One region of the Mesorhizobium sp. M0522 genome, then DNA from elsewhere that is predicted to be linked to it. Evidence: predicted binding sites of a transcription regulator. Region 1 holds the regulator's gene; each other region holds the start of a gene.

Region 1 (7,803 bases):
TTTCGACCGCATCCGCTTTCGTCATCGCCGGCAGCGGCGTGCCCGTCGCCAAGCACGGCAATCGCGGACTGTCCTCGCTGACCGGCGCCGCCGATGTGCTGATCGCATTGGGCGTCAAGATCGACATCCCTCCGGAGACGATCGGCCGCTGCATCCACGAGGCCGGCGTCGGCTTCATGTTCGCGCCGGCGCATCACCCGGCGATGAAGCATGTCGGCCCGACCCGGGTCGAGCTCGGAACCCGCACCATCTTCAACCTGCTGGGCCCGCTTTCCAATCCGGCGAGTGTCAGACGGCAGATGGTCGGCGTGTTCCTGCCCGAATGGATCATGCCCGTGGCAGAAACGTTGAAGGAACTTGGTGCCGACCATGCCTGGATCGTCCATGGCGACGGCTATGACGAGATCACCACCACCGGCGAGACACTTGTCGCCGAACTGGCCGGCGGCGAGATCCGCAGCTTTACGCTGACCCCGGAAGCAGTCGGGCTGACGCGTCACACCAAGGACGAGTTGCGCGGCGGCGACGCCGCCCACAACGCCCAGGCACTGCGCGACATGCTGGGCGGCGCCGCCGGCGCCTTTCGCGATACGGTGCTGATGAATGCCGGCGCCGGGCTGGTGGTGGCCGGCAAAGCGACGACGCTTGCCGACGGCATGGTAACGGCGGCGCAGGCCATCGACAGCGGCCGCGCGCTGAAAGTGCTCGATAGGCTGATCGAGATTTCGAACGGTTAAAACCATGTCCGACATCCTGCGCAAGATCGAGGCTTACAAGCGCGACGAGATCACGGCGGCCAAGGCGCGCGTGCCGCTCGCCGAGATCAAGGCACGGGCGACTGATGCCGACGCGCCGCGCGGCTTTCTTTCCGCCCTTGAAGCAAAGCGCAAATCCGGCAGGTTCGCGCTGATTGCCGAAATCAAGAAGGCTAGCCCATCCAAAGGCCTGATCCGCGCCGATTTCGATCCGCCGACGCTGGCCAGTGCCTATGCGAAGGGCGGTGCCGTCTGCCTTTCGGTGCTGACCGACGCACCCTCCTTCCAAGGCGCGCCCGAATTCCTCACCACTGCGCGCGCTGCCGTCGAGCTGCCTGCATTGCGCAAGGATTTCCTGTTCGACCCCTATCAGGTCTACGAGGCCAGGGCATGGGGCGCCGATGCCATCCTGATCATCATGGCCAGCGTCGACGACGCGTTGGCAAGAGAACTCGAAGCGACAGCGTTCGGGCTCGGCATGGACGCGCTGGTCGAAGTGCATGACGAGGCTGAAATGGAACGCGCGCTGCAGCTGTCGTCGCGGCTGATCGGAATCAACAACCGCAATCTCCGGACCTTCGAAACCAGCCTACAGACCTCGGAGCGGCTGGTAGCGATGGTGCCGGCCGACCGCCATCTGGTCAGCGAGAGCGGTATCTTTTCGCACGACGATTGCCGCCGGCTGGAGCAGAGCGGCATTGCGACTTTCCTGGTCGGCGAGAGCCTGATGCGCCAGCAGGACGTGGCCGCGGCAACGCGCCTGCTGTTGACGGGCAAGGCGCCGGCAGAGGCCGTTTGAGGATGGCGGCCGCCCTCACCCATCTTGGCGCGCAGGGCGAAGCCAACATGGTCGATGTCGGCGACAAGGCTGAGACGGTGCGCACGGCAGTCGCAGAAGGTTTTGTCGCGATGCGGCCCGAGACGCTGGACATGATCCTCGCCGGCGACGCCAAGAAGGGCGACGTGCTGGGCACCGCGCGCATTGCCGGCATCATGGCGGCCAAGAAGACGCATGAACTGATCCCGCTTTGCCATCCGCTGCTGCTGACCAGGATATCTGTCGATATCGAGGCGGACGCCGCGCTGCCCGGCCTGAAGGTGACAGCATTGACCCGCGTCACCGGCAAGACCGGCGTTGAGATGGAGGCTCTGAGTGCCGTCTCGGTCGCTTGCCTGACCATCTACGACATGGCCAAGGCGGTCGACCGCGCCATGGTCATCTCCGGCATCAGGCTGGTTGAAAAGACCGGCGGCAAATCCGGCGACTATAAGGTCACCGGAGATCGGACCACCGGGGCCGGCCGATAATGGCGCTGGTCCCCGTTGCCGAGGCGCTCGAGCGCCTGCTGGATGGCGCAGCAGCGCTGCCGGGTGAACGCGTCGCACTGCTGGATGCCGCAGACCGCGTGTTGGCGGAGCCGGTCGTGGCGCTCCGCACCCAGCCGCCGTTCAATGCCTCCGCCATGGACGGCTATGCCGTGCGGGCCGCCGATATCGCGTCCATACCAGCAAAGCTTTCGGTGGTCGGCATGGCGCCAGCCGGACGCGGCTTTGCCGGGGTGGTGCAGCAAGGGCAAGCCGTACGCATCTTTACCGGCGCGCCGCTTCCCGAAGGCGCCGACACCATCGTCATCCAGGAGAACGTCCGCGACCACGGCGGCGGCAGCGTCGAAGTGACGGAGCCGACGGTGCAGGGGCGCAACATCCGCCGCCTCGGGCTCGATTTCGCCAAGGACGACGTCCTGCTGGGCGAGGGCCGCCTGCTCGATCCGGCGGCCTTGTCGCTGGCGGCATCGGCCAACCACCCCAAGGTCGGCGTGGTCAAGCGGCCGCTGGTCGCCATCATCGCCACCGGCGACGAATTGCTGCCGCCGGGCAGTGAGCTTGGCCCCGACCAGATCATCTCGTCAAACGCCTATGGCGTCGCCGCCGCCGCACAGTCGGTCGGCGCGCGCGCGCTCGATCTCGGCATTGCGCCGGACCGCAAGGAGGCGATCGCTGCGCTGGTGACAAAGGCGGTGAAGGCGGGCGCGAACGTCATCGTCACGCTGGGTGGTGCCTCGGTCGGAGACCACGACCTCGTTCATGACGTGCTGACCGGGGAAGGCATGGCTCTCGATTTCTGGAAGATCGCCATGCGGCCCGGCAAGCCGCTGATGTTCGGGCGGCTGGGCGACATCCGCTGCATCGGCCTGCCCGGCAATCCGGTGGCAAGCCTGGTCTGCACCCAGCTCTTCCTGAAGCCGTTGCTGGCGCAGCTCGGCGGCCGCGCCTTTCAGCAGGATATGCGTCGGGCGCGGCTCGGTACCGCCATGCCGGCCAATGATCTCAGGCAGGATTATGTGCGGGCTGTTGTCAGCACCAACGCCGGCGCGCTCGTGGCGACGCCGTTCGGCATCCAGGACTCCTCGATGCTGAAAATGCTGGCCGATGCCGACGGGCTGATCGTTCGCGCGCCGTTCGCTCCTGCCGCGGCGGCGGGCTCCCCCTGCGACGTGCTGATGCTACGCTGAACCTGCCTCACTCCGAAATCAAGGTCCGGGTCAGCGGATGGTCTGGATCGGCCAAACCGTCGATGATGTTGAAATGATGCCGGTCAGGTTCGACCACCGAGCTGGTCGCGGTACCCAGGCCGATCCAGATGTTGGCCAGCAACGCGCTCTGACGCAGGAATTCGGCGCGCTCGCCGCCGCCGGCCCAGCAGGTCAGGCGGGCCTTGTCCATCGGGCGCAGCAGCACCGGGCTTTCGGCCTGCGCCTCGGCCTCATCGATCGCGATCGTCTCGTTCATGCCGGTGCGCATGATCGGGCGCAAATCATGCACCCCCGAGATCGACACCACGTGACGAACGCGCCGGACCACTTCGGGCGCCAGCGGCGTCGTCGCCGTAACCATCCGGCTAACAAGATGGCCGCCGGCCGAGTGTCCGGTCAGCATCAGCGGCCCTGGGACCATCGCCGCCGCCTTGCCGATCGCCGCGCCGACTTCCTTGACGATGCCGCCAATGCGTATCTGCGGACAGAGCGTGTAGGACGGCATCGCCACCGCATAGCCGCGATCAACAGGGCCAGTGGCAAGATGCGACCAGAAATTTTTGTCGAATGCCATCCAGTAGCCGCCATGAACGAACACCACGAGTCCCTTGGGCTTGATGGCCGGCAGGAAAAGATCGAGCCGGTTGCGTGGGTTGTCGCCATAGGCCATGTCGAGCCGCGCCCTGCCCTCGGTCGAAAGCACGTCGCGGAAAACCCGCGCGGGCTCGATCCAGGCCGCCGGCCAGCGATCGCTGCCGGCTACGTTGGCGCCGTTGGCATAGGCGTTGTCCCAATCGGCAATGTGACGTTCGAACACCCTGCGCCCTCCCTGGCATATGGCCTTGCAACGTAGCCGTGAGCATCGCGCGGCGCGTCGTCGCCAGCCTCACGATTCCAGCTCTCGCATCAATCTCAAGTGACAGCCGCCTTGATGGCGAAGCGCGCTTCCTTCCACGCACCGGTGCGCAGGATGTCCTCAAGCACTTCGACGGCCTGCCAGACATCGGCATAGCCGACATAGAGCGGCGTAAAGCCGAAGCGCATGGTCGATGGCGCGCGAAAATCGCCGATCACGCCACGTTCGATCAGCGCGCGCATGATCTGGTAGCCATGCTCATGCATGAATGAAATCTGGCTGCCGCGTTTTTCCCCATCGCGCGTGCTCTCGAGCGTGAGCCCGTAAGTGCCGCACTTTGCCTCGACAAGCTCAATGAACAGATCCGCCAGCGCGATGCTCTTCTTGCGCACCGCCGTCATGTCGACATCGTTCCAGATGTCAAGCGCGCCCTTCAGCGTGCGCATCGACAGGACCGGCTGGGTGCCGCACAGAAACCGGCGGATGCCGGTGCCGGCCGCATAGCCTGGCTCGAAGGCGAAGGGCCGTGCATGGCCCCACCAGCCGGTGAGCGGCTGCTGGATGTCGGAAAGATGCCGCTCAGCCGCATAGATGAAGGCAGGCGCGCCCGGGCCGCCATTCAGATATTTGTAGGTGCAGCCAACGGCAAAATCGGCGTTTGCCTTGTCGAGCTCGACTGACATCGCGCCGGCGGTGTGGCAGAGATCCCAGACGATCATCGCCCCGGCTTCCTGAGCCCTGCGCGTCAGCGCCGGCATGTCGCGCAGTTCGCCCGACTTGTAGTTGACGTGGTTGACCAGCACCACGGCGGTGCGTTCGTCGATCAGCTCTTCGATGGTCGGCGCGTCGATCCCCGAGAGGCGCAGCAGCGTATCTTTTCGCGTCGAAACCACACCCTCAGCCATGTAGAGGTCCGTCGGAAAACTATCGCCCTCGGCGACGATGACCTGCCGCTCCGGTCGCATGGCCATGGCGGCGTGCAGCAGCTTGTAGATGTTGACCGATGTCGTGTCGCAGACCACCGTCTGGCCGGCCGCGGCACCGATCAGGCGCCCGAGCTGGTCGCCAAGTTCAAGCGGCATGTTGAACCAGCCGGCCGTGTTCCATGCGCGGATGAGATCATGCGACCATTCTTCGGTCGCGGCCTTGTGCAGTTCATCGAAAGCGGCACGTGAAGCAGCTCCTAGCGAATTGCCGTCGAGATAGATCACTCCTTGCGGCAACACGAAGCGGTCGCGCATCGCGCGCAGCGGATCTGCGGCATCCATCGCCTTTATGGCGGCGAGATCGGGAATTCCTGTCATGATGTGCCTGCTCCCCCCAAAAATTCAACGCAACGCCGGACACGCATCGACTGTTCTTCCATCACCTGGTTGCGCGCAGCAAGGCTCCACCGGCGAGAAGCAGCCTGACCAGGCGACTGGAAACCAGGAGTTAACCCGAGGTTGGCGTTTTGAGTTCGTTTCGTTCACGGTGCATTGACCGAACCGCGCAGTCGATACGGGTTCAATTCCGTGCCCTTTGCCGACCGACGGCCGATGTCAGTGCTGCCTTCTGGGAAGCCAGAAGGCGCAAACGAAAGCAGAATCAAGGGGATGACGCTCGCGACGGTGAAAATGCGGCATTCCGGTAGGGGCGTGGTTTGTTTCCCAAGCCTTAACGCATTCATTAAACTTTAAACAGTTGCGGAACACAACTGGAACAGATAGTGTTTGTTCTGGGTTTGTTTTTCTGATTCTGTTGGGGGTCGCTATGCTGACACGCAAACAACACGAACTGCTTATGTTCATCCACGAAAGGTTGAAGGAAAGCGGTATTCCGCCCTCCTTCGACGAGATGAAGGAGGCGCTCGACCTGGCTTCCAAATCGGGAATCCATCGGCTGATTACGGCGCTGGAGGAGCGCGGCTTCATTCGCCGTTTGCCCAACCGGGCCCGTGCGCTGGAGGTGCTGCGCCTGCCTGACTCGATCGCCCCCGGCCTCAATGCGGCACGCAAGTTCTCGCCGAGTGTCATCCAGGGTAGTCTTGGGCAAGGCGCCCCTCGGCAGGGCAAGCCGACATCGTCGCGCGTCCCTGCAGCCGGCAATGACGACGATGTCGTCGCCGCCGTTTCGATCCCGGTGATGGGCCGCATCGCCGCCGGTGTGCCGATCGACGCCATCCAGCACCAGACGCATTCGATTTCGGTGCCGCCGGATATGATCATGGGCGGCGAGCATTATGCGCTCGAGGTCAAAGGCGATTCGATGATCGAGGCCGGCATTTTCGACGGCGACACGGTGATCATCCGCAATGCCGATACGGCGAGCCCCGGTGAGATCGTGGTGGCACTGGTCGACGAGGAGGAAGCGACGCTGAAGCGGTTCCGCCGCAAGGGCGCCTCGATCGCCCTGGAAGCCGCCAATCCGGCCTACGAGACGCGCATCTTCGGACCAGACAGGGTCAAGGTGCAGGGCAAGCTCGTCGGACTGATCCGCCGCTACTGAGCTCCGCCCTTGGCGCCGGCTTTGGGGTTGTCGGCCCTGCGGTATGGCGGCAGGCCCCGTGCCGCGCGTGAAAATTTCCGCTGCACGTGCCAGGGCCGGTATGATTTTTCGACCGCGAAACGGATTTCGGCGCGCGTTGCCGCTTGTGGATCGAAGTAGACGGCGGCACTTCCCGCGCGCGCCAGTTGCCGTTTGGTGACGACGAGGACCAGCCGGTCGTGGTAGCAGGGGTTATGGGCGGTGGCGTCGTCGATGACGATCAAGCTGGCAAAGGCGCAGGCTGGCCGCGCAGTATCGCGGTCCTTGGCTTGCGCGATGATCGCGCCGGATGGATGCCTGGCAAGGCAGAGGCCGTCCGTGCAAATGAACGGCATGCCCGGCGGTAGGTCGGCCGGATCGGCAATGTCGAATTGCGGGTCGTTCTTTCCAGGTGTTTCCGGCGCGACGATAGCCTCTGATGTGAGCGCGCGTTTCCAGTTGTCGATGGTGAACTCATTCGGGCGTGCCCGGTTGACCGCGAGTTCACCGCTGCCGATCGGCAGCGCGACCAGCCGTGCGTCCTCCGAGACCAATACGTCGGGTATGCGTGTCTGCGTTGTCGTCAGCAAGCCGGCGAGCGCAAAAGGAAGTGCCGCCAGCCGCAACCAGGTCGTCGCCATGCTGGCAATGACGAGGGCGATCGTCACCAGAAGGACGGATCTCAGCGAAATCAGCCCGACCGCATCGATCGGCGAGCGCTCCGAGATCCACCCGGACAGGGCGATCATCGCCGTCAGCCCCTTGCCCATGACATAGAGGAAAGGGCCATCCGCACCGAACGGCATCGCCAGCGCGCTGAGAACGGCGAAGGGCATGACGACCAGTGAGACGATGGGCATGATGGCCAGATTGGCGAACAGGCTGAGCGGCGCCACGCGCTGGAAATGCCATATGGCGAAAAGCGCCGTGGCGCTCCCTGCAATGATCGAGGTCATCGCCAGACCGCACATGCCCAGCAGGACCTTTCGAGTGGCAAAGCGTAGCGGCGACAGCCGCGGCAGCGGCGTGGTGGCCCTGCCGGCGCGGTAATCGGACCAGCCTGCATAGGCGCCGACAAGGGCCGCCGTCGCGGCGAAGGACATCTGGAAACTCGGACCGACCACCTCGTGCGGCGACACCAGGATGACCGCGA
Region 2 (7,803 bases), on a different contig from region 1:
ATCGCGCTACCCAACACCAGCATCGTGCTGCATCAGCCTCTCGGCGGTTTCCAGGGCCAAGCCTCCGATATCCAGCGCCATGCCGAGGGCATCCTTCGCACCAAGCGGCGCATGACCGATCTTTACGCCCGCCATTGCGGCCGCACCTACGAAGAAGTGGAACGCACGCTCGACCGCGACTTTTTCATGACCGCGCAGGAGGCCAAGGATTGGGGCCTCGTCGACCATGTTTTCGACACTCGCAAGCAGGCCGCATGAACGAGCCGGGCCGGCGGACGGAACTGACGCGATTGAGCGCCCGCAATTTCAGCGACATCGGTCTGGTCTTGCCGCTATCGCGGCACTATAGTCCGGCGATGACCCCCAGCCGCTCGTCCAGCCTGTTATGCCTTGCTATCGCTACCGTAGCCGGCACGAACATGCTGGTGGGTATGGCACTTGCCCAAGATAATTCGATGTCTTCGCAAAAGGGCGCCCTGCCCGGTGTGACCAGCGATTATCGCATCGCCGAGCCAGCGCCGCGGCCTGAGCCTGACGATATGGCTCCAGGCAGCGGCAACGGCACCTTCAAGATTGGCGATACCGACGTTCGGATTTCCGGTAGCATCACCATCGATGTCGCTACCGGCGGGATCAGGCCCTCCAGCCGCTAAGCTCGCCTGGTGTGAACCACAAATATTGCGCTTCAAACGAACAGCCCCGCCATTGCGTTTGCAACTGACGGGGCTTCTTGGATCTGAAATCCAAATTGCCGGGAGTGTACTGCCGGCATTTTATTTCGGATGCTTCGCGGCATTCAGCCGACGATCCGACTAGCAGTCTCTGATTTTATGGGGATCAGCAGGTCCGTTTGGCGGGCAGCGAAAACGCCTGACCCTGGCCACTTATACCTGCCGCGGCTCCAGCGACACGTGGAGCCTCAACGAACAATCCGGTGGAGTCATGCCTCTGCTCTCCTTCTGTTGGTTGCGACTGTCGTCGTCGAAGCGCTCATCGCATAACCCGCGGCGTCTCGCAGGCTAGCCCCAGGCCGCGAGGCCATCGAAAGACGGCCGGCTTCGTTGACGTCTGGAGTCTGCCCCCACGGTGCAGGGACGTCAACCTTGAATAGCCGATTACCGAAAAATGTGATCGCGAGACGTTTTGGGAAGCCGGCCCCACGGGCAGCTTTTGTCAGGAGCGTGTTCGGCCTTTGTTCTTTCCGCTTGCCCGTTCGCGCGAAAGGCGGTTAAACGCTTTGGTCGAGAGTTGTGGCGTCTCTCGAAAAGGCGGCGAAATTGCCTACATAGGGGGTGGTCGGGAAAACCCGCCCATCCCACGAATTCCAGATTCTGAGGCGGCGACCGGCGATGGCCGACCATAAATATCTCTCCATTCGCGGGGCACGCGAACACAATCTGAAGAATGTCGATCTCGATCTGCCGCGTGACAGCCTGATCGTCATGACCGGCCTGTCGGGGTCCGGCAAGTCATCGCTTGCCTTCGACACCATCTATGCCGAGGGCCAGCGCCGCTATGTCGAGAGCCTTTCGGCCTATGCACGGCAATTCCTCGAAATGATGCAGAAGCCTGACGTCGACCAGATCGACGGCCTGTCGCCGGCCATCTCCATCGAGCAGAAGACCACCTCGAAGAACCCGCGCTCGACGGTCGGCACCGTCACCGAGATCTACGATTATATGCGGCTTTTGTTCGCCCGCGTCGGTGTACCCTATTCACCGGCCACCGGCCTGCCGATCGAGAGCCAGACGGTTTCGCAGATGGTCGACCGGGTGCTTGCTGTCGAGGAAGGCACCCGGCTGTTCATTCTGGCGCCGATGGTGCGCGGCCGCAAAGGCGAGTACCGCAAGGAACTGCTGGAGCTGCAGAAGAAGGGTTTTCAGCGCGTCAAAGTCGATGGCGTCTTCTATGAGATCGCCGACGTGCCGGCGCTGGACAAGAAGTACAAGCACGATATCGACGTCGTCGTCGACCGCATCGTCGTGCGCGGCGATCTGGCGACGCGGCTCGCCGATTCCATCGAGACCGCGCTGAAGCTGGCCGACGGGCTGGCGGTGGCGGAATTTGCCGACAAGCCGCTCGACGCCAGCCAGACCGGCGAGGATTCGGTCAACAAATCGAAGAACGAGACGCATGAACGCATGCTGTTCTCGGAAAAGTTCGCCTGCCCGGTGTCCGGCTTCACCATTCCCGAGATCGAGCCCAGGCTGTTCTCCTTCAACAATCCGTTCGGCGCCTGCCCGACCTGCGACGGGCTCGGCAGCCAACGCGCCATTGATGCCAGCCTGGTCGTGCCCGACGAGAATGTCTCGCTGCGCGCCGGCGCCGTCAGCCCTTGGGCGAAGTCGAGCTCGCCCTACTATGCGCAGACGCTGGAAGCGCTGGGCGTTGCCTATGGCTTCAAGCTCGGCGACAAGTTCAAGGATTTGAGCGAGGAGGCAAAGCAAGCCGTCCTGCACGGCACCGGCGAGCGCGAAATCACCTTCCATTACGATGACGGCCTGCGCTCCTACAAGACGACGAAAACCTTCGAGGGCGTCATCCCCAACCTCGAGCGCCGCTGGAAGGAAACCGAATCCGCCTGGATGCGCGAGGAGATCGAGCGCTTCATGTCGGCCACGCCCTGCCCGGCCTGCCGCGGCTATCGGCTGAAGCCCGAGGCGCTCGCGGTCAAGATCGCCGGCAAGCACATTGGCGAGGTCACCGAGCTGTCGATCCGCAAGGCCGACCAGTGGTTCACCGACCTGCCTGCATCGCTCAACGACAAGCAGAATGAGATCGCGGTGCGCGTGCTCAAGGAAATCCGCGAGCGGCTGCGCTTCCTCAACGATGTCGGTCTCGACTATCTGACGCTGTCGCGCAACTCCGGCACGTTGTCGGGCGGCGAGAGCCAGCGCATCCGGCTGGCTTCGCAGATCGGCTCCGGCCTGACCGGCGTGCTCTATGTGCTCGACGAGCCGTCGATCGGCCTGCACCAGCGCGACAATGCCCGCCTGCTCGACACGCTGAAGCATCTGCGCGACATCGGCAACACGGTCATCGTCGTCGAGCATGACGAGGACGCCATCCTGCATGCCGACTACGTCGTCGATATCGGCCCGGCGGCCGGCATCCATGGCGGCCACATCATCGCCCAGGGCACGCCGCAGCAGATCATGGCGACGCCCGCTTCGATCACCGGTAAATATCTGTCGGGCGAGCTGGAAGTGGCGACGCCGGCAGTGCGGCGTGAGGCCAAGAAGAACCGCCGGCTGAAGGTCGTCGGCGCGCGCGGCAACAATCTGAAGAACGTCACCGCCGAAATCCCGCTCGGCACGTTTACCGCCGTCACCGGCGTATCCGGCGGCGGCAAGTCGACCTTCCTGATCGAGACCCTGTTCAAGGCGGCGTCGCGCCGCATCATGGGCTCGCGCGAGCATCCGGCCGAGCATGACCGAATCGAGGGGCTGGAATTCCTCGACAAGGTCATCGATATCGACCAGTCGCCGATCGGGCGCACCCCGCGCTCCAACCCTGCCACCTATACCGGCGCCTTCACGCCGATCCGCGACTGGTTCGCCGGCCTGCCGGAGGCCAAGGCGCGCGGCTACCAGCCGGGCCGCTTCTCGTTCAACGTCAAGGGCGGCCGCTGCGAGGCCTGCCAGGGCGACGGCGTCATCAAAATCGAGATGCACTTCCTGCCCGACGTCTACGTCACCTGCGACGTCTGCCACGGCAAGCGCTACAACCGCGAGACGCTCGACGTCCTGTTCAAGGGCAAATCAATCGCCGACGTTCTCGACATGACGGTCGAGGAAGGCGTCGATTTCTTCGCCGCCGTGCCCGGTGTGCGCGACAAGCTGGAGACGCTGAAACGGGTCGGCCTCGGCTACATCCATGTTGGCCAGCAGGCAACGACTTTGTCGGGCGGCGAGGCGCAGCGCATCAAGCTTGCCAAGGAACTGTCGCGCAAGGCGACCGGCAAGACGCTCTACATTCTCGATGAGCCAACCACCGGCCTGCATTTCCACGACGTCGCCAAGCTGCTTGAAGTGCTGCACGAGCTGGTCGACCAGGGCAACACGGTCGTTGTCATCGAGCACAATCTAGAGGTGATCAAGACCGCTGACTGGGTGCTCGATCTTGGCCCCGAAGGTGGTGACGGCGGCGGCGAGCTGGTAGCGTCCGGCACGCCTGAGGACATCGTTCGCGAAAAACGCAGCTATACCGGGCAGTTCCTGAGGGAATTGCTGGAGCGGCGCCCCGGAGGCAAGCGCGAAGCGGCGGAGTGATGGCAAAGAACGGTCTCATCACGGTCCAAAGCCGCTTCGGCGTGGCCGAAACGATCGATCGCCTGGTCGGGACTGTGGAACGTGCAGGATTGCTGGTCTTCGCCCGCATTGACCACGCCGCCGGTGCGCGCAGTGTCGAAGCTTCTCTGCGTCCGACCCAGCTTCTGATTTTTGGCAACCCGAAAGGCGGCACGCCGCTGATGCAGGACCGGCAGCTTGCCGGCATCGATCTGCCGGTCAAGGCACTGGCCTGGGAGGACGAGCAAGGCAAGGTCTGGCTCTCCTACAATGACGCGCACTGGCTCGCCGAGCGCCACGGCTTGGGCGACGCCAGTCGCAATGCCGTCGCCGCGATAGCGGCCGGCATGGACAAGGTGATTGCGGCCGCTGCCGGCGCGGGCCAGTTTTGATCATGAGAGCCGCTCGGGCCGATGATCTCCCCATGGTGATCTCGCTCACCACCGACGCCTACGCGCCCTACACTGCCCTGCTCGGCGCACCGCCGATCCCCGTCACCGAGGACTATGCGCCGCGCATAGAACGCGGCGAGGTCTGGCTTTCGGAGCAGGACGGACAGCCGGCCGGCTTGATCGTTCTCGAACGACATGCGGACCATACAATGATCTTCAGCGTCGCCGTTGCGCCCGCCTTTCAGGGCAAGGGTTTCGGCATCGGGCTGCTCGACTGGGCCGAGCAACAGACGCGCTTGTGGAGCTTGCCGGAAATCCGACTCTACACCAATGCCAGAATGGAACGGAACGTTTCGTTGTATAAGGCCTACGGCTTTCGCGAAACGGGTCGCCGGCCCAATCCATATCGGCCAGGATGGACGATCGTCGACATGGCGAAAGCCGTCGAGACGACCGCCATCGCGTGATCCTTTTCTGCAAACCGGGAGGACGACCATGACTCAATCAGGAACAATCCGCGCCGGCATGGGCGGCTGGACCTTCGAGCCGTGGGACACGTCCTTCTACCCGGACAAATTGTCGAAGGCCAAGCAACTGCATTATGCCAGCCGGCAGGTGCTCACTATCGAGGTCAACGGCACCTATTATTCGAGCTTCAAGGAGCCGACCTTCGTCAAATGGGCCAACGAGGCGCCGGATGGTTTCGTCTATTCGCTGAAGGGCAACCGCTTCGTCACCAACCGCCGCGTGCTCGGCGAGGCCGGGGAATCGATCATGCGCTTCCTCGGGTCGGGCGTCGCGGCACTTGGCGACAAGCTCGGGCCGATCCTGTGGCAGTTCGCGCCGACCAAGAAATTCGACCCGGACGATTTCGAGGCCTTCCTCAAGCTGTTGCCGGAAAAGCAGGACGGCGTTGCGCTGCGCCATGCGGTCGAGGTGCGCAACGACAGCTTCGTCGTGCCGGAGTTCGCCGCCTTGGCGCGAAAGCACAAGGCCGCCATCGTCTATGCCGACCACGCCAAATATCCGGGGATTGCCGACGTCACCGGCGATTTCATCTATGCGCGGCTGCAGACCGGCAGCGACGACAATCCCGATTGCTACACGCCAAAGGCGCTCGATGAATGGGCGGCGCGCGCAAAAACCTGGGCGGAAGGCAAGGTGCCGGCCGACCTGCCGCGTGTCGCTCCTTCAACCGACGCGCCGGTCAAGCCACGCGACGTGTTCGTCTACTTCATCACCGAGGGCAAGGTCCGCGCTCCATTCGGCGCCATCGCGCTGATGAAGCGGGTCGCAGGCTGACGCCCCCGCTGTCGGTGGTCTGCCTGGCCGGGTCCTCAATTACCGGCTATGCGGCGCGCTCGTCCGGACGCCGATCAACCCTGACAATCTCGTTGAAAGCATCGAGATCGACATAGAAGACCTTGGTGATCTCCGCGATGAGTTCGTCGTGGTCATACCCCTGCGATTTCAGAATGTTGATGGCTGTCAGGATATCGACGCGCTCCGTGAGCCGTCGTTTCTGGTAGTCCTCGACATAGCGCTCCATTGACTGGCCCTGGCTCCCAAGCACCCGAAATGTTGGACGACAACAGATCGCTGGAAGGGCTTGCGCGCAAGCGTGCCGACGCGGGCCGCGCCTTCCCCTGATCTGCCAAGTTGAAACTGGTACGGAAAGCGGCCGACTCACCAAGGCCAAGCAAAATCTAGCACGCAATCTGCAGCGCGCCAGAGTTGCAAAGTAACGGAATCAATAAGAATTCAGACAGTCAGGAATTTGCGGACGTCCGCCCGGTCGAGATCCTCGGCGGGGCCGGTATGGACGATCTGACCGCGGTCCATGATGTTGACCTCGTCGGCCAATTCCCGGCAGAAGTCGAGATATTGTTCGACCAGAAGCACGGCGATACCGGCCTGGTCGCGCAGATAGCGGATGGCGCGGCCGATGTCCTTGATGATCGACGGCTGGATGCCTTCGGTCGGCTCGTCGAGCACCAGCAGCTTCGGCCGCATCACCAGCGCCCTGCCGATGGCAAGCTGCTGCTGCTGGCCGCCGGAAAGATCGCCGCCGCGGCGCGCGAGCATCTGCTTCAGCACCGGAAACAATTCGAAGACGTGACCGGGAATGTTGCGATCGGCGCGCTTCAACGGCGCAAAACCCGATTCGAGGTTTTCCCGCACCGTAAGCAGCGGAAATATCTCCCTGCCCTGCGGCACGAATGCGATGCCCGACCGGGCGCGATCATACGCCGCGCTCCGGTCGAGCGCCTTCCCCTCGAAGGCAACGCTTCCGCTCGTCAGCCGGTGATGGCCGACGATCGATCTCATCAAACTGGTCTTGCCGACGCCGTTGCGGCCGAGCACGCAGGTGATCTTGCCGGCGCCGGCCTTCAGCGAGACGCCGCGCAGCGCCTGGGCAGCCCCGTAGTGCAGCGTGGCATTGGAGACTTCGAGCACGGTCAGCGTTTTCTCCAACGCGTGAAGAACGAAAGGTCGAAATGATGGAACGGAACGCGCCAGACCATGTTCATCTCCCCAGATAGACTTCGACGACGCGCTCGTCGGCCGAAACGAAGTCGAGACTGCCCTCGGAAAGCACCGAGCCTTCGTGCAGGCAGGTGACCTTGACGCCGAGCTCGCGCACGAAATGCATGTCGTGCTCGACGACGATGACAGAATGGTCGCGCGCGATGTCCCTGAGCAGCCGCGCGGTTTCCTCGGTCTCGGCGTCGGTCATGCCGGCAACCGGTTCGTCGACCAGCAGCAGCTTCGGATCCTGCGCCAGAAGCATGCCGATCTCGAGCCATTGCTTTTGGCCGTGGCTCAGATTGGCGGCGAGTTCGTCACGCTTGTCGCCAAGCCGAATGATGCCGAGGATGTCGTCGATCTGCCGCACGTCCGCGGCCGAGCGACGATGGAACAGTGCCGGGAAGATCGAGCGCGGGCCTTTCAGCGCCAGCATCAGATTGTCCTCGATCGTGTGGCTTTCGAAGACGGTCGGCTTCTGGAATTTACGGCCGATGCCCATCATGGCGATTTCGGCCTCGTCGTGTTTGGTCAGGTCGACCTCACCGTTGAAGAAAACTTCACCCGCGTCGGGCCGCGTCTTGCCGGTGACGATG
Region 3 (7,803 bases), on a different contig from region 1:
TGTGCCGGCCATCAAAAGGAACGAGGCCATCGAGGCGGCGAAGCCCATACAAACCGTGGAGACCGGGCAGCTGATATACTGCATCGTATCGTAGATCGCGAAACCGCTGGTCACCACGCCACCCGGCGAGTTGATGTAGAGCGAGACCTCCTTGTCGGGATTGTCGGATTCCAACGACAGAAGCTGGGCGCAGACCAGCGCCGAGGTGCCGTCGTCGATCGCCCCGTTGATAAAGACGATGCGCTCGCACAGCAGCCGCGAAAAAATGTCGAAGGCGCGTTCGCCGCGGCTCGACTGCTCGATCACCATTGGCACCAGATTGGCAAGGCCGCTCATCGGTTCTCTCCGTTGACTGTTGTCGTTCAGGCCGCGCGCAGGAAGAGGCGCGGCGTGTTTGCGGCGATCTGCTTGTGTCTGGGAGTGCGCGCTTCAAACGAAAGCCGGCAACCGGCGCCTGCCATCGCGATCTCCGGCACTGCTGCCCGAGCAAAACCATCATGGACGATGCGCAGATGCGTGCCGCCGGAAACGGTGCGGTCGAGCGTAAAGGTGACGATGCTGTCCACAGGGCTGTCGTTCATTGGGCTGTCCACCGGGCTGCCGGGCGGCGCCTGCGTATCATCGGGCGCCGGCCGCTCCCGCCAGGAATAGCGCAGCAGCCGTCCGGGATCCGCGTCGAGGATTTCGCACTCGATCGGCGCATTCGGCGCTTTAAAGGCAAAGCGGTTGCCGATTTCGGGCTTGATGTCGTTCGGCATCATCCAGGCCGCGAGCAGGTCCGGCACCGTCAGCGCCCGCCACACCTTTTCCGGCGGCTCGGGCAGCTCGCACTCGAACTCGATCTTGTCTGCGGCCATTTCGGCGCGTTCTTTGCCTCGGCTGGTCATTGGTCCATGTCCTTCAAAACCGTCTTGAGCCTTTCGATGCGCTCTGGCCAGAACGCACGGTAGCGTTCGATCCAGCCGAGCAGTGGCGCGAGCCCCTTCGGATCGACGCGGTAATAGGCGTTGCGACCGGCCCGGCGCTCGACCACGAGGCCGGCGCCGCGCAGCACTGCGAGATGTTGCGATACCGCCGGCTGCGATACCGGTATGCCAGTGCGCAGTTCCGACACCGTCATCTCGCCGTCGGCGAGCCGCTCATAGACGGCGCGACGCGTTGGATCCGCTAGTGCCCGAAAAATGTCTGCTTCGATCATGCCGAAAGCATAAGTCAATGCTTATCGGTTTGGCAAGCCGTGTTTTTTAAGACAGGCGGTGTTTTTTAAGACAGGCGAGGTTTTACAAACTCGCTGGAAGCCAGCGTCTCACCATGTCGGGGGATCCGTTGAACGTCGCCTCGAAAACTGGTGACGCGAGCACAGCATGAATATGAAGCAATTCGGAGCCGACGTTTCGGAAGCCATGTTGCCTGTGCGCGGCAACAACAAGCGACTGTCCGGCAGTCAAGACGAGATGCTCTTCGTCGATCCACATCTCGGCTCTGCCAGCGATGACGGTAAGCACTTCCTCGACGGGGTGCCAATGTGTCGGGGCGCCAACCGCGGGTTCGACCCATTGTTCGAATATGCAAAGTTGAGTTGCGCCGTTGCAGGCCGAGACATGCATGCGGGTCTTTACTCCCGTCCGCCATTCTTCTTGCGGCTGATCGTCATGCTCGACCATCTTCATTGAGTTCGCCTCGATCTCAGGGTTCGTGGAAATTCGACGCCAAGACACTACTTGTTACTGACATCTATTGACAGCGCAGGGCCTGTACTATAGAACGAAAAGAGAACAAAAACGTTGTGGGAAAAGGCAGCGACGGCAGGCAGGGATTATCCATAGCCTGTAAGGTGCGGCGACAAAAATTTGGTTTCGGATGAGCGCGGAGAAGTGTCATGGCGGGTAGCGTCAACAAGGTCATTCTGGTGGGCAACCTCGGGGCGGACCCTGAAATCCGCCGTCTGAATTCGGGTGACCCGGTTGTCAACATCCGCATCGCGACGTCGGAAAGCTGGCGCGACAAGACATCCGGAGAGCGCAAGGAAAAGACCGAGTGGCACAATGTCGTGATCTTCAACGACCAGATTGCCAAGGTGGCCGAGCAGTATCTGAAGAAGGGCATGAAGGTCTATGTCGAGGGCCAGCTGCAGACGCGCAAATGGCAGGACCAGACCGGCAATGACCGCTATACGACCGAAATCGTGTTGCAGAAATTCCGCGGCGAGCTGCAGATGCTCGATGCGCGGGGCGAGGGCGGCGGCCAGGTCGGCAACTATGCCGGTGGTGGTGCGAGCCGCGGTTCCGATTTCGGCCAGTCCGGCCCGGGCGAAAGTTTCAATCGCGGTGGCGCCAACAAGGGCGGCGGCGGTGGTTCGTCGCGCGAGCTGGACGACGAAATCCCGTTCTGATTTTTCGGGGCGGACTGCCCTTGCGGCGAAAAGCGCCGGCACCTTGGCCACGAAATGGCGTCCCGAAAATCTGTCTTGGATTTTCGGGACGTTGTGCGTTTGAGCGGTGAAAGGACGTATCAGGTGAAGGCAAGGGTCAAATGGGTCGAGGAGCGCACTTTCGTTGGCGAGTCCGCCAGTGGGCACAAGCTGGTGCTAGGCACTGCGTTCGGGCCGGAGGGCAAGACGCCGGGGCCGAGCCCAATGGAACTGGTGCTGATCGGCACTGGCGGCTGCTCGGCCTATGACGTGGTCCATATCCTCGAAAAGGGGCGCGAGGCGGTCGAAGATTGCGTGGTCGAACTCGATGCCGACCGTGCAGAAGCCGATCCCAGGGTGTTCACCCGCATTCACATGCATTTTGTCGTCAAGGGCCGGGCGCTATCACATGACAAGGTGAAGCGGGCGATCGGGCTTTCGATCGAGAAATACTGCTCGGCCTCGGCAATGATGGCCAAGACTGCCGAGATTACCCACGACTTCGAAGTCATTGAAACGACAGCGAAGTAGGGCTGTTCCTACGTCGCCATCAGCGCCTTGATGCCGTCGGCGACGAACTGTACGGCGAGCGCCGCCAGGATGACGCCGAGCAGCCTTGTCAGGATCGAACGGCCGGTTTGGCCGAGGATACGGTCGATGCGCTCTGACAGCACGAACACCAGGTAGGTGATGACGAGGCAGATGGCGATGATGCCGACAAGGGCTGTCTGCGCGCCCAAACCCTGAAACGAGCTTGAGAGCAGGACGGTCGCCGAAATCGCGCCGGGACCGGCAATAAGCGGGATCGCCAGCGGAAAGGCGGCGATGTTGTGGATCATGTCCCTGGTGATGGCGACGTCGCCGATCTTCTCCTTGCGGTCCTGCCGGCGCTCGAACACCATTTCGAAGGCGATGAAGAACAGCAGAAAGCCGCCGGCGACGCGGAAGGCCGGCAGAGTGATGCCGAAGACTGACAGGATCGACGCGCCGGCGATTGCGAACAACGCCATTACCAGGAAGGCGATGACCGAGGCGCGCACGGAGACCTGGTTGCGCTCCTCGCGGTTCATGCCGCGGGTCACGGCGAGGAAGAGCGGCGCCAGGCCGGGCGGATCGATCGTCACCAGTATGGTGACGAAGGCGTTGAACAGGCTGTCGAAGCTCGGCATGCTGGCCCTCCCCGCCGGCAAAGCCGGATAACGGGATTGGTAAAGCAAAGCGGAGCCAGTGGAAACCGTGCGGATCAGGGGCTGACGGCCCGGCGCGCCAGAAACTCGACTTCGAGACGCCAGGTGGCGCCGTCGTCCTGTGAGCGTTCGCCCAGCCAGCGGAACGAATTTTCGGTGATGCGCGAAAAGCTCCAGCGCACAGCAGATCCGGTGCCGTCTGCGCCTTGCTGGATGATGGTGTCGCCCTCGGCACGGCCGAGCTGGCGGCTGTAGTACTGATTGCGCGGATCGCTCCAGAAGATGTGCCAGGCGTCAACGCCGGGATCGTAGACGCGCAACGTTGTGCCATAGAAGGTCCATTTGCCGAGCGAGGGCGAGGGGCCGGCGTCACGGGCAGGCAGGATCCATACGTCCTGGATCGCGCGGCCTTCGAGCGCCCAGCCGAAATGCACTTCGCCGCGCCCGGTCAGCACCTGACCGTCCTCGAGATGGCGCGTGGCGTCGAACGTCCAGGCGCCGACGAAGCGGCCATAAAGATCCAGTTTCTCGGCAAGGGCCGGTACGGGCCCTTCGCTATGCAGGGCCTTGGCAAAGGAATTGGACATGGCTTCGCTCTCATCTTGTCAGGAGGGCAAGCATAGAGGCCGACAGGGGTTCTGTGCTTGGGAAAAGTTGCTATGTTTCGGCGATGACGACGAGCGCGCACAGGCTGGCGTCGGGCCGAGGCTGGCAGGTGTCGGATGTCATCTGCACCGCCAGCGCCGCCGACAGGCCATTCGAGGAGGAGCATCGGGATTTCTGCGTTGCCGCCGTAACCAACGGCACCTTCCGCTATCGTGCGCGCGAGGGCACGGCGATGCTGGCGCCGGGCGCGCTCCTGCTCGGCAATCCCGGCACATGCTATGAATGCGGTCACGAGCATGGCGCCGGCGACCGCTGCCTCTCCTTCCATTTCGGACCGGCCTATATGGAGCGGATCGTCGCCGACGTGCCGGGCACGAAGACGCTCGATTTCGGCACGCCGCGCCTGCCGCCCTTGCCGGCGCTGGTGCCGCTGCTTGCCGAAGCGGAGGCGGCGCGCGAGATGGCCGACACCGGCGCGTTCGAGGAACTCGCCCTGCGCATTGCCGGTGCCGCGGTGACAGCGGCTTGTAGCGCCACGGATCGGGGACGGACGCCGAGCCGCCGTGACCAGAAGCGTGTTGCCGAAGCGGTGCGGCGCATCGAAGTCGATGCCGACCGGCCGATCTCGCTTGCCGAACTCGCCGACGAGACCGCCACCAGCCCTTACCATTTCCTGCGCACCTTCCGGCACGTCGCCGGTATGACGCCCTACCAATTCCTGCTGAGAGCGCGGCTGCACAGGGCAGCCGTGCGGCTCCGGACGTCGGATCAGACGATTTCGGCGATTGCCTTTTCGGCGGGATTCAACGATCTATCAACCTTCAATCGTCGTTTCCGGCGGCTGATGGGCGAGGCGCCGGGTACTTATCGCGCCCGCCGGCGACGCCCGTGAAAGGGTGCCACGGCCATATCGTCGCAATTGGTTTATCCTTTTGAATTTGCCGCTAAAAACCACACTGGAAAACTGCCGCGATTGTTGGAGTTTCAGGCTGGCTTCCTATATAAGCACCAAGTGATTCCTGATTAGATTGTGATCCGATTTGACCGACCAAAAGACACCGCGCGGCGCCGACGGCGGCCCCACCGGCATCGAGCCGATATCCATCATCGAGGAGATGCAGCGCTCCTATCTCGATTACGCCATGAGCGTGATCGTCAGCCGCGCGCTGCCGGACGTGCGCGATGGCCTCAAGCCGGTGCATCGCCGCATCCTCTACGCCGCCTATGAGAGCGGCTATCACTGGAACCGCAAATATGTGAAATCGGCACGCCCGGTCGCCGACGTGATGGGTAAATACCATCCGCATGGCGACGCCTCGATCTACGACGCTTTGGTGCGCATGGCGCAGGATTGGTCGCTGCGCGTGCCGCTGATCGACGGGCAGGGCAATTTCGGCTCGATCGACGGCGATCCGCCGGCGGCGATGCGCTACACGGAATCGCGGCTGACCAAGGTCGCGCATGAGTTGCTGGAAGACATCGACAAGGACACAGTCGATTTCCAGGACACTTACGATGCGTCCGGCAGCGAACCGAAAGTCCTGCCGGCGCGCTTCCCGAACCTGTTGGTCAACGGCTCCGGCGGTATCGCCGTCGGCATGGCCACCAACATCCCGCCGCACAATCTGGGCGAGGTCTGCAACGGCGCCATTGCCCTCATCGATAATCCGGCGATCGACCTTCCGGCGCTGATGGAGATCATTCCGGGACCGGATTTCCCGACCGGCGGCATCGTGCTTGGCCGTTCCGGTATCTACAGCGCCTATTCGACCGGCCGCGGCTCCATCGTCATGCGCGGCCGCGTCAACGTCGAGGCGCGCGGCAACGATCGGGAATCGATCGTCATCACCGAGGTTCCCTATCAGGTGAACAAGGCGTCGATGATCGAGAAGATGGCCGAGCTGGTGCGCGACAAGCGCATCGAGGGCATTTCCGACATTCGCGACGAGAGCGACCGGCAGGGCTACCGCGTCGTCATCGAACTGAAGCGCGACGCGGTCGCCGATGTCATTCTCAACCAGCTTTACCGCTTCACCCCGCTGCAGACATCCTTCGGCGCCAACATGGTGGCACTGAACGGCGGCAAGCCGGAATTGCTGACTCTGACCGACATGCTGAAGGCGTTCGTCGCCTTCCGTGAGGAGGTGATCAGCCGGCGCACAAAATTCCTGCTGCGCAAGGCGCGCGACCGCGCCCATGTGCTGGTCGGCCTTGCCATCGCTGTTGCCAACATCGATGAAGTCATCAAGCTGATCCGCAGCGCTCCGGACCCGCAGACGGCGCGCGAGCAGTTGATGGAGCGGCGCTGGCCTTCGGGCGACGTGGAATCGCTGATTCTTCTGATCGACGACCCGCGCCATCGCATCAACGAGGACGGTACCTACAATCTCTCCGAGGAGCAGGCGCGCGCCATCCTCGAACTGCGCCTGCAGCGCCTGACCGCGCTCGGCCGCGACGAGATCGCCGACGAGCTGAACACGATCGGCGACGAGATCAAGGACTACCTCGACATCCTCTCGTCCCGCGCCCGCGTCCAGCAGATCGTCAAGGACGAGCTCATCGCCGTGCGCGACGAGTTCGGCACGCCGCGCCGCACCGAGCTCGCCGAGGGCGGGGCGGACATGGAAGACGAGGACCTGATCCAGCGCGAGGACATGGTCGTCACGGTCAGCCATTCCGGCTACATCAAGCGCGTGCCGCTGTCGCTCTACCGGGCGCAGCGCCGCGGCGGCAAGGGCCGCTCCGGCATGTCGACCAAGGAAGAGGATTTCGTCACCCGGCTGTTCGTCGCCAACACGCACACGCCGGTGCTGTTCTTCTCCTCGCGCGGCATCGTCTACAAGGAAAAGGTCTGGCGCCTGCCGATCGGCAACCCGCAATCGCGCGGCAAGGCGCTGATCAATATGCTGCCGCTCGAACAGGGCGAGCGCATCACCACGATCATGCCGCTGCCGGAGGATGAGACGAGTTGGGGCGAGCTCGACGTCATGTTTGCCACCACGCGCGGCACCGTACGTCGCAACAAGCTGTCGGACTTCGTCCAGGTCAACCGCAACGGCAAGATCGCCATGAAGCTGGACGAGGAAGGCGACGAGATCCTCGGCGTCGAGACCTGCACCGACAATGACGACGTGCTTTTGACGGCAAGTTCCGGCCAGTGCATCCGCTTTCCGGTCAGCGACGTACGCGTCTTCCAGAGCCGCAATTCGGTCGGCGTGCGCGGCATTGCGATGGCCGATGGCGACCGGGTGATCTCGATGGCGGTGATCGAGCATGTCGATGCGCCGCCGGCGGAACGTGCCGCCTACCTCAAGCGGGTGGTGGCCGAACGCCGGCTCGCTGCTGACATTGCGGCCGGCGAGGAGGAAGAAATCCAGCTCACCAATGAAGAGGTCGGCGAAGAGGCGGAGCTTTCCGACGACCGCTATGAGTTCCTCAAGGCGCACGAGCAGTTCGTGTTGACGGTGACGGAATATGGCTACGGCAAGCGTTCATCGTCCTACGATTTCCGCCTGACTGGCCGTGGCGGCAAGGGTATTCGCGCCACCGACGTCTCGAAAACGGCCGAAATCGGCCGCCTGGTGGCGACCTTCCCGGTCG

What was found. Region 1 encodes LexA, which represses DNA repair genes until DNA is damaged. Its sites were predicted from a motif close to TGTTCNNNNTGTGTTCNG; they were not measured.
Region 2: uvrA (excinuclease ABC subunit UvrA) is a predicted target of LexA. The motif match lies at 1,183-1,200, and genes of this name have one in related genera.
Region 3: NKI58_RS20820 (single-stranded DNA-binding protein) is a predicted target of LexA. The motif match lies at 1,761-1,778, and genes of this name have one in related genera.

The regions. Positions count from the first base shown of each region.
Region 1 is NZ_JAMYQW010000024.1:15,976-23,778, reverse strand. It holds gene trpD (anthranilate phosphoribosyltransferase) at 1-737, shown strand, start outside; gene trpC (indole-3-glycerol phosphate synthase TrpC) at 742-1,554, shown strand; gene moaC (cyclic pyranopterin monophosphate synthase MoaC) at 1,557-2,063, shown strand; gene NKI58_RS22975 (molybdopterin molybdotransferase MoeA) at 2,063-3,268, shown strand; gene NKI58_RS22970 (hormone-sensitive lipase) at 3,276-4,106, opposite strand; gene kynU (kynureninase) at 4,202-5,449, opposite strand; gene lexA (transcriptional repressor LexA) at 5,898-6,632, shown strand; gene NKI58_RS22955 (ComEC/Rec2 family competence protein) at 6,626-7,803, opposite strand, start outside.
Region 2 is NZ_JAMYQW010000020.1:46,879-54,681, reverse strand. It holds gene NKI58_RS20800 (ATP-dependent Clp protease proteolytic subunit) at 1-258, shown strand, start outside; gene NKI58_RS20795 (hypothetical protein) at 255-653, shown strand; gene uvrA (excinuclease ABC subunit UvrA) at 1,350-4,271, shown strand; gene NKI58_RS20785 (DUF302 domain-containing protein) at 4,271-4,681, shown strand; gene NKI58_RS20780 (GNAT family N-acetyltransferase) at 4,678-5,148, shown strand; gene NKI58_RS20775 (DUF72 domain-containing protein) at 5,177-5,983, shown strand; gene NKI58_RS20770 (hypothetical protein) at 6,030-6,230, opposite strand; gene urtE (urea ABC transporter ATP-binding subunit UrtE) at 6,443-7,138, opposite strand; gene urtD (urea ABC transporter ATP-binding protein UrtD) at 7,209-7,803, opposite strand, start outside.
Region 3 is NZ_JAMYQW010000020.1:54,694-62,496, forward strand. It holds gene NKI58_RS20800 (ATP-dependent Clp protease proteolytic subunit) at 1-336, opposite strand, end outside; gene NKI58_RS20805 (SRPBCC family protein) at 363-887, opposite strand; gene NKI58_RS20810 (ArsR/SmtB family transcription factor) at 884-1,198, opposite strand; gene NKI58_RS20815 (cupin domain-containing protein) at 1,281-1,670, opposite strand; gene NKI58_RS20820 (single-stranded DNA-binding protein) at 1,880-2,392, shown strand; gene NKI58_RS20825 (OsmC family protein) at 2,516-2,941, shown strand; gene NKI58_RS20830 (MarC family protein) at 2,950-3,579, opposite strand; gene NKI58_RS20835 (hypothetical protein) at 3,654-4,184, opposite strand; gene NKI58_RS20840 (helix-turn-helix transcriptional regulator) at 4,268-5,095, shown strand; gene gyrA (DNA gyrase subunit A) at 5,244-7,803, shown strand, end outside.